Regions from separate parts of the Janthinobacterium sp. BHSEK genome, predicted to be linked through region 1. Evidence: predicted binding sites of a transcription regulator. Region 1 holds the regulator's gene; each other region holds the start of a gene.
The links. The regulator FNR, encoded in region 1, switches genes on or off when oxygen is low (the NO sensors DNR and NnrR bind a similar motif). The targets are predictions, from matches to a motif close to TTGATNNNNATCAA.
Positions count from the first base shown of each region.

Region 2: the regulator FNR is predicted to act here: its motif matches at 883-896, upstream of AC0V2Y_RS02545 (glycine-rich domain-containing protein).
Region 3: the regulator FNR is predicted to act here: its motif matches at 825-838, upstream of AC0V2Y_RS22435 (serine protein kinase).
Region 4: the regulator FNR is predicted to act here: its motif matches at 1,386-1,399, upstream of AC0V2Y_RS03265 (hemerythrin domain-containing protein).

Region 1 covers NZ_JBWBYV010000005.1:64,735-66,935, reverse strand. The annotation lists gene AC0V2Y_RS02905 (response regulator) at 1-195, opposite strand, end outside; gene fnr (fumarate/nitrate reduction transcriptional regulator Fnr) at 435-1,193, shown strand; gene AC0V2Y_RS02895 (FixH family protein) at 1,320-1,844, opposite strand; gene ccoG (cytochrome c oxidase accessory protein CcoG) at 1,899-2,201, opposite strand, start outside.
Region 2 covers NZ_JBWBYV010000004.1:58,767-60,967, reverse strand. The annotation lists gene AC0V2Y_RS02550 (CHASE domain-containing protein) at 1-827, shown strand, start outside; gene AC0V2Y_RS02545 (glycine-rich domain-containing protein) at 1,013-1,726, shown strand; gene AC0V2Y_RS02540 (hypothetical protein) at 1,814-2,053, opposite strand.
Region 3 covers NZ_JBWBYV010000067.1:31,407-33,607, reverse strand. The annotation lists gene AC0V2Y_RS22440 (hypothetical protein) at 1-765, opposite strand, end outside; gene AC0V2Y_RS22435 (serine protein kinase) at 1,057-2,201, shown strand, end outside.
Region 4 covers NZ_JBWBYV010000007.1:40,700-42,900, reverse strand. The annotation lists gene AC0V2Y_RS03270 (LacI family DNA-binding transcriptional regulator) at 1-741, shown strand, start outside; gene AC0V2Y_RS03265 (hemerythrin domain-containing protein) at 762-1,214, opposite strand; gene AC0V2Y_RS03260 (carbohydrate kinase family protein) at 1,479-2,201, opposite strand, start outside.

The DNA of each region.
Region 1 (2,201 bases):
CTGCAGCAGCATCCCCAGCTTGTCGTCGAGCTCGGCGGCGGTGCGGCTGATCAGGGACGACTGCTGGCTCAGCAGTACCCGGGTGAAATCGTCGCGCATGTGCTGCACCTGGATCATGGTGACCAGCGCGATCATGGCGATCGAGGTCAGGCTGGTGGCCAGCGCGACTTTTGCTTTGATGCCGAGAGGCTTCATGATTTCCTTTTCAGTACCGGGCGGCACAGGCGGCAAATAATGCTGTCAGGAATTTTCCTATCAATACCCCAGCTTGGCAAGCGCCGCCACGCAAATTGCCCTCTCCGCATGGGCTTTTGACGATGTTGCCATATAATTAAAGGCGGGACGTCGTTTATTCGGTGAAATTGCGGTGAAATTGGCACACGGCAACCCTGTATGCAGTAAACTTGTTGTTGCATTTTCTAAAAGGTACCGACATGACTGAAGCGCTACTCACTCCAACCTTGCCCACAGTGACCGTGGAAGCGTTGCGTGCGCGATGCTCGACCTGCAGCATGCATCAATTGTGCCTGCCGATGGGCCTCGATGTGGGCGACATGGACAGGCTGGACCAGATCATCGGCCGCCGCCGCAAGATCGTGCGCGGCGCCTCGCTGTTCCGCATCGGCGACTCGTTCCAGAACCTGTACGCGATCCGCCTGGGCCACTTCAAGACCTACCAGATCAATCCGGGCGGCGAAGAGCAGGTGACGGGTTTCCAGATGGCTGGCGAACTGCTGGGCATGGACGCCATCAGCGCCGACCGCCACCACTGTAATGCGGTGGCCCTGGAAGACAGCGAAGTGTGTGAAATCCCGTTTTCCAGCCTGGAACAATTGCTGGGCAACATGCCGACCCTGCTGCGCCATTTCCACCGCATGATGAGCCAGGAAATCACGCGCGAGCAAAGCGTGATGCTGTTGCTGGGCAATATGCAGGCGACGCAGCGCTTTGCCGCCTTCATCGTCAACCTGGCGTCGCGCTATGAAGCGCGCGGCTATTCGAGCAGTAAATTCCAGTTGCGCATGTCGCGCGAGGAAATCGGCAACTACCTGGGCCTGACCATCGAAAGCGTCAGCCGTTTATTGTCGAAATTCAAGAAGGAAGGCTGGCTGCGCGTCTCCAACCGAGAGATCGAGATCCTGCAGCCGGCGAAATTGAAGGCCATTACGGCCGGCACGGACGTCTGCAAATAACAGCACCGTCAAAACCTACTGCGCGTCGCGCTTTGCGGCCTGCGATGCTCGCTGTGCTCTAGCACAGCTGCGCTTCTCAGCCACAAATCACTGCCGCTCGCTACGGTTTTTTCCCGGCGCTGTACGTTATAGCTCTTCATCCGCGTGCAGCGCGATGCTGCGTTGCAGCGGCCAGGTCCAGATACCGGACAGGCGCCACTCGCGCTTGTCGTTTTCCACCAGCACCTGCCAGCGGCTGCGTTCGAGCATCGGCAGCGCCACGGAAAAATTGCCGGCAGCATCGGGCTGCACCAGCAGCTTGATATCCTTTTCCGGCAGGGTCGCATGCGCCAGGTGCAGCAGCAAAGGCCTCTGGTACGCCTTGCCGAAGCTGTGCACGGAACCGCTCAGGCGCGCTGCGGCGACGTCATACGCCAGGGTCGTATCCATGGCCAGGTCGCTGGCGATCGTGTCGCGCTTCAAATCCTGGTTGATGGCCTTGCCCTGCTTGTAATAGTCGCCCACCACCAGCGCATCGGGTTGTGTAAACGCGATATAACCCATGAAGCTGCCGACGACCACGGACAGGCCGGGACCGATCATCAGCAGCCATGGCCAGCGGTGCTTGTACCACGGGGCAACGGGGGCTTGCAGTTTCAGACTGTCGGACATGCTATTTCTCCTGTGTAAATGGCCGGCCCCCATGCGGGGACCGGCCTTCCTGCATTAGCGCGGCACGATGAAGACCGCGCTTTCGCGCACGTGCAGCGACGGGTCGTCCAGCGAGTGCAATTCGATTGCAATCTTGTTCGAACCCTTCTCGCCGACGCCGTGCGGCACGCGCAGGCGGATCGGCCAGCCCAGCGTTTCCGTCGGCTGCAACGTCACTTCCTCGCGTGTCAGCAAGGTCAGGCCCGGCAAGCCGGATGCGCTGATTTTGAAATGCTGGCTTTGCTCGGAGGTGTTCATGATCTGCAGGCGGTAGACGTTTTCGATCATGCCGTCTTCCACTTCGCGTCCCATCGAACC
Region 2 (2,201 bases), on a different contig from region 1:
TCGGCTTTGCCAGCACCATGCTGCTGTACATCCTGTTCCACACGCTGGCGTCGTCGCGCCGGCGCGCCATCCAGATGGCGACGGGCATGACGGAGGAGTTGCGCGCCAGCCAGATCCGCCTGCAGCTGTCGCACCAGAAACTGCGCCGCCTGGCGGCCCATGCCGACCAGATCAAGGAAGAAGAGCGCAAGCGCATCGCGCGCGAAATCCACGACGACCTGGGACAGAACCTGCTGGTGCTGCGCATCGATGCCGACATGCTGGCCTCGCGCACGCAGCGCCGCCACCCGCGCCTGAACGCCCGCGCCCGCTCAACCCTGGAACAGATCGACGCCACCATCAAGAGCGTGCGGCAGATCATCAACGACCTGCGCCCTACCGTGCTGGACCTGGGCGTGAATGCGGCCGTCGAATGGCAGGTGGCGCAATTTCGCCAGCGCACGGGCATCGCTTGCGAAGTGAGCGAAAGCCATGACGACATTTGCCTGAGCGACCAGTGCGCGACGGCACTGTTCCGCATCCTGCAAGAGTCACTGAGCAATATTTCCCAGCATGCCAACGCCAGCCGCGTGCAGGTCAAGCTGGAAAAGTGCCGCGATACGGTGTCGATGAGCATCAGCGACAACGGCGTGGGCGCGGCCATCGACGGGCGCAACAAGCTGGGCTCGTTTGGCCTGGTGGGGATCGAGGAACGTATCAAGTTGCTGGGAGGCACTTTCTACATCGAAAGCAGCCCCGGCGCCGGCATGAGCGTGCACGTCAGCGTACCGCTGGGCGCGGACGCCACCGCGTTTCCCTACCAGGAAGACAGCCGGACCAGCGCCTGACAGGCGGACCGCATGAAGCAAGCTCAGCTTGCATATTTCGTAATTAGATGCAATATTGATGTAGAACAACTAAACCCCTGCCCACCATGGGCCAGGCATTCATCGACTACTTGCCAGGAGTATATACCCAGCGCTTTCCCTTGTTTTACCGTATTTCCCACAACGCTCTTTACAAAAGGACATTCATGGATACGAACGACAGTTTCAAGGCAATTGCCGATTTGAATTTGGACGCGATCAAGGTCAAGCTGATGCACCGGGAGTCAGGCGAAGGATGGAGTCTGGAGAAGGCGAATGCGGTGGAATTCGAATACCGCCGCTTCCTGATCCTGATGAAACAGTTTCCGGAAGAAGAAACGGCGCCGCTGATGGACGTCGATACCTTCTGGCACTACCACATCCTCGACACCCTGAAATATGCGGCCGACTGCGAACAGGTCTTCGGCTACTTCCTGCATCATTTCCCGTACATCGGCCTGCGCGGCGAAGACGACGAAGCGGCGCACCATCGCGTGGGCGAGCGCATGAAACAGCTGTATGAGCAAACGTTCGGGGAAGATTATATCCGCGCGGAAACGGCGTATTCGGGGCGTGCCGTACAGGCGGCGTATTCGGGACGGGCGGTACAGGCGGCGTATTCGGGACGGGCGGTACAAACAGCATTTTCCAGCGCCGCGGTACAGGCCACCGCCTACTCGGGCCGGGCCGTGCAGACGGCGTTTTCCAGTGCGGCCGTGCAGGCGACGGCATATTCGGGCCGCGCGACGGGCGCTGCCAGCACCGCATTTTCCAGCGCGCCTGCCACACTGGCCGCTGCGGTGGTCAAGTCGTCCACGACCGGCCTGGAGATGGGGCGTTTCTATGTCGATCGTCCGGTACTGAACCGCGACCCGCAATAGAAAAGCGGAAAACAGATGTGGCTGCCGCACGCGGCAAGCCTGACTTACCCAGACGGCACCTCTCAGTTTGCCGTCTGTCAGGCGCTCTTAGGCAGCCATCAACTCGCGCAGTTCACGGATGCTGAAATCGCTGATTTCATGCATGCGGATGAGGATCGTGGCGCCGATCGGCAAGGTGTTGTGACGAATCTTGCTGATAACAGGTGGCGCCACTTCCAGAGCTCGCGACAAGGCGGCATCATTTTTCAGCTGCAGCTTGTCGATGATCGCATCGAGGACGCGATTCGGGTTGTAGGTAGGCAAAGAGGTAATTTGTTTGAGAGACATGATCAAAAATCCGTACTTGTTGTATTAGTGCAAAAAGAAACCGAATGCCTCTTTTGCAATAATTCAGGGTAAACACACTAAAAAGCGCCATCACTTATGCGGCTTTTACGCCGCAAACAATATAATACACGCTATTGTTGATTTTTGC
Region 3 (2,201 bases), on a different contig from region 1:
GACATAATTGACGCCGCCGCTGAAATTGATGGGCACGAAGCGCTCGAGCACGGCCACCTGGTCTTGCGGGCAGCGGCCGCCGTCGACGGGGCCAGGCTGCACGATACAATCGTTGAACACGCCGCCATTGGAATTGGCCAGCACGTGATTATTGCTAAGAATCATCAAACGACCGTTGCGCGGCGCGCTGCGTCCCACGGCCAGGCAGCCGATGGTGCCGGCCGTGATGCGGAAATGCCCGACCGACACGCCGCCCGGCGCCGGGCGCAGGCGGAACCGGTGCGGCTGCGCATCGATCACGCCCGTGACGACAATATTCACGGGGACATGGTCGCTGGCCACGGCGCGCACGCCCATGGCGCCCACGATGGCAGCCTTGGCGCGGTCGACGGAGGTGGCTTCGGCCACGTACAGGGTCAGGGCCGGCAAGCCCGGCTCGCCGGACGAGCTGTCGCTGGCGCCCTCGCCCAGGCCGATGGACACGCCCTGGATATTGCCGCCGTCGCTGAAGGCATCGGCCGCGCGCACGCCGCCCGCCTGGGTGATACTTTGGCGCATGCCGTCTTCGATGCTGCGCTTGATTTCCAGCAATTCCATGCTGACGCCGCTCAAGGCGTCGGGCACGTCCGCGACGGATGCGCTCTCGATCGTATTGTCGTCTGCGCCGGGGACGGCGAATTGGCCGACGGCCTCTTCATCGTCCGCGCTTTGCCCCCTGCCGCTGCCGCCAGGCGGGGCGCTGAAACCATTCTCGTTGCCTGTCATCGTGTTCTCCTCGTGGGTCGCCGCAAACCACCAGTGTGGACGGCCCGCGCGGGCCGGTATTGATCTGGATTGAACCGCGCGGACGCATGGCCGCCCTGCGCCGCAGGAGACAGCAAAGGAAAAAATAGTTCCCTTGCCAAGGTTGAGCAAGATCAGGCGTGCGGCCGGAGTCGCCGCCGTATACTTGACTGACAGGCGGGAAGCGGGCCTGTTCCACGGCAGCAAGGCCGGCAAGGTTGGCAGGGTTGGCAACAATGCGGCAACGCCAGCAACGGTATGGATGGGAAAACAATGACGAGCCCTGGTACGACAAGCCACGACGAGGCTCCTGCGGGCGGACAGGCAGGCCACAGCGCCGCGGATGCCGGCGGCCCAGACGCAGGCCAGCATGCGGGTTTTGTGCACGGCATGGCGGCATGGGCGGAAAAGCACCGCATCAGCCCCTGGCGCGGCAGTTTTGCCGACTTCATCGAACAGATCCTGCCCGGCCGCGCCGCCTTGCTGACGCGCAGCGCGCACCAGTACCTGTGGGACATGATGCGCTGGAATGGCCAGACCGACGCCGCCGGGCGCTTCCGCTGCCGCCTGTTCGACGACGAACTGTTCGGCATCGACGAGGCGATCGACCGGGTCGCCGCCTACTTCAAGGCGGCCGCCGCCGGCTCCGAGGTGGGCCGGCGCATGCTGTTGCTGCTGGGCCCGCCGTCGGGCGGCAAGTCGACCATGGTGATCCTGCTCAAGCGGGGGCTGGAAGAGTACAGCCACAGCAGCGAAGGCGCGCTGTACGGCATCGCCGGCTGTCCCGTGCACGAATCGCCGCTGCATCTGGTGCCGCACAGCATGCGCGCCGATTTTCGCGCCAGCTATGATGCCGAACTGCATGGCGAACTGTGCCCCCATTGCCGCGCCCGCCTGGAAGAGCAGTACGCCGGCGACTTCCTGCGCATGCCCGTCGAACGCATCCACCTGTCCGAGGCGGGCCGCTGCGGCATCGGCACGTATGCGCCGCACGATCCCACGACGGCCGACCTGGCCGACCTCGTCGGTTCCGTCGACCTGTCGAAAGTGGCGCAATACGGCGACGAAGGCGACCCGCGCGCCTGGTCCTGGTCCGGCGCCGTGTATGCGGCCAGCCGCGGCATGCTGGAAATGATCGAAATCCTCAAGGTCAAGCGGGAATTCCTCTACCTGCTGCTGACCCTGACGCAGGAAAAGAATGTCAAGGTGTCGCGCTTTCCCCTGATATACCTCGATGAAACCATCCTCGCGCACACCAACCTGGCCGAATTTCGTAAATTCCTGCAAGAAAGCGAGAACGAGGCGCTGCTCGACCGCATGGTCATCGTGCAAGTGCCGTACACGCTCAATTACCGCGAAGAAGCGCGCATCTACCGCAAGCTGATCCAGGCGGCCGCGCCCGCCTTCCGCGACGTGCA
Region 4 (2,201 bases), on a different contig from region 1:
CTGCTGCTCGAACGCTGCGAAGACCTGGACAGCCAGCGGGCCGGCATCGATTGCCTGGTGGCGGCCGGGGTGGACGGCATCCTGGTGCCGCCGCCCCTGTGCGATTCGCCTGCGGTGCTGGCGCAGCTCAATACCATGGGCATCCCCGCCATCGCCGTGGCCACGGCGCGCCCGTCGCCCGATGTGTCGGCCGTGCGCATCGACGACTACGAAGGCGCGCTGGCCATGACGCGCCATCTGCTCGCGCTGGGCCACCGCGACATCGGCTTCATCGAAGGCGACCCGGAGCACACGCCCGCGCTGCTGCGCCGCCAAGCCTTCGAGGACGCCATGCGGGAAGCGGGCTTGCAGGTGCCGCCGCACAGGGTGGCGCAAGGCTATTTTACGTATCGTTCGGGACTGGACGCGGCGCGCCGGCTGCTGGCGCAAGCACCGCACCCCAGCGCCATCTTCGCCAGCAACGACGACATGGCCGCCGCCACCCTGGCCGTGGCGCACGGCATGGGCTTGCAGGTGCCGGCGCAACTGAGCGTGTGCGGCTTCGATGACACGCCCGTCGCCACCACCGTCTGGCCCGAGCTGAGCACCATCCACCAGCCCATCGCCGACATGGCGCGCGCCGCCGTCAGTCTCGTCATCGACGAGATACGCCAGCGCCGCGCGGGGGAGACGGCGCCCGCCACGCACCACCTGATGGCATTTACCTTGATGGAACGGGCGTCGACGGGACCAGCGCGCTAATCACACGCCGCCAGGCAGGCTCAGGCCTGCATTGCGGGCAGATGCATTCCCGCCTTGCGCGCCGCGATCTGGCCGCCCATGGCCAGCAGGTCGAGTTGCGCCTCGCGCGCACGCGGAAAAATCTCGTCCTCCTCTTCCTGTACGTGCTGCTCGATTTGCCTGGACAAGACCTTGACCTTGGCGTCGTACAAGTCTTCGCCGGGCGCCATGGCGACGATTTGCGCGATCAATTCCTTGGCCGAGGCGTGTTCGACGGTGGCTTCATTGATCAAGTCTTCGTTCGAACGGCTGGCGTCGCGCACGGCAGGGTAGAAGATTTCCTCTTCCGCCATCGTATGCTTGCTCAATTCCTCGCAGATTTTCAGCGCCAGCTTGCGTTTGCTGGCAAGCGACCTGTCGCTGAGCCCCTCATACTGTTCGAACAAGTCCTTCACCGTCTGATGATCTTGCGTCAGCAGTTCGATCGCATCCATGTCTTGCATTCCGACATTTCGCCGGGAAACGGAAGCTGCCTGATGGGATTGCGTAGCCATGATGTGGTCTCCAGGTGTGCAATGAAGTCCCCATTCTAGACGGGGCCATGCGGCGTCCATGTAGGACGATTGCCAACGTCAAGGTAGGCCTGGCGGGAAGGTCAACGCGTTTCGATGCAGATCAAGCTGACCATGATAAATTTTTGCATTGCGCAAAAAGTATGCGTGGCGCGCCTGCCTGTCCGGCGCGCCACGCCGTGCGACTTAACGCAGCTGCGTGCGCCGCGCCAGCGATTCCACCAGTTCCACCGAGGGCGGCGAGCCGCCGGCCGCCAGGCAGGCGCCCGCCCCGGCCGCGACGGCGAAGCGCAAGTGCTGGCCGCCATCCGCATCGGGCCGGTACATCAGGCTGTACAGCAAGCCGCCGATGCTGGCGTCGCCCGCGCCCACCGAGTCGACCACCTCGATGGCGGGCGGCGCCGCCTGCCATGTCTGTTCGCCCCGGTACAGCGCCGCGCCCTGCGATCCGCGCGTATACAAATACGTGGCGTGCGGATTCCAGCCGCGCAGCACGGCAAACGCGCCATCGATGTCATCGTGGCGGAACAGGCCCGCCAGGTCTTCGTCCGACACCTTGATCACGTCGGCCAGCTCCGTCATGCGGCGCAGGGTGGCGTCGTAGCGTTCATCCATCATGATGCGGAAGTTCGGGTCATAGCTGATCTTCACGCCGGCCGCCTTGAGTTCCTGCGCCAGCGCCACCAGCTTGCCCGCCAGCGGTTCGCGCGCCAGGCTGATGCCGCCGAAATGCACCCATTGCGCGCCCTGCATCCAGCCGGCGGGCAACTGCGCCGCGTCGAAATGCAGGTCGGCGCTGTCGTCGCCGATGAAGTAATACGTGGGCGGATGCAGTTCATGCACGATGGCCAGCAGCGGCGACTTCGCGCGGCGCTGCAAAAAACGCATGTCCAGGCCCGCCGCGTCGGT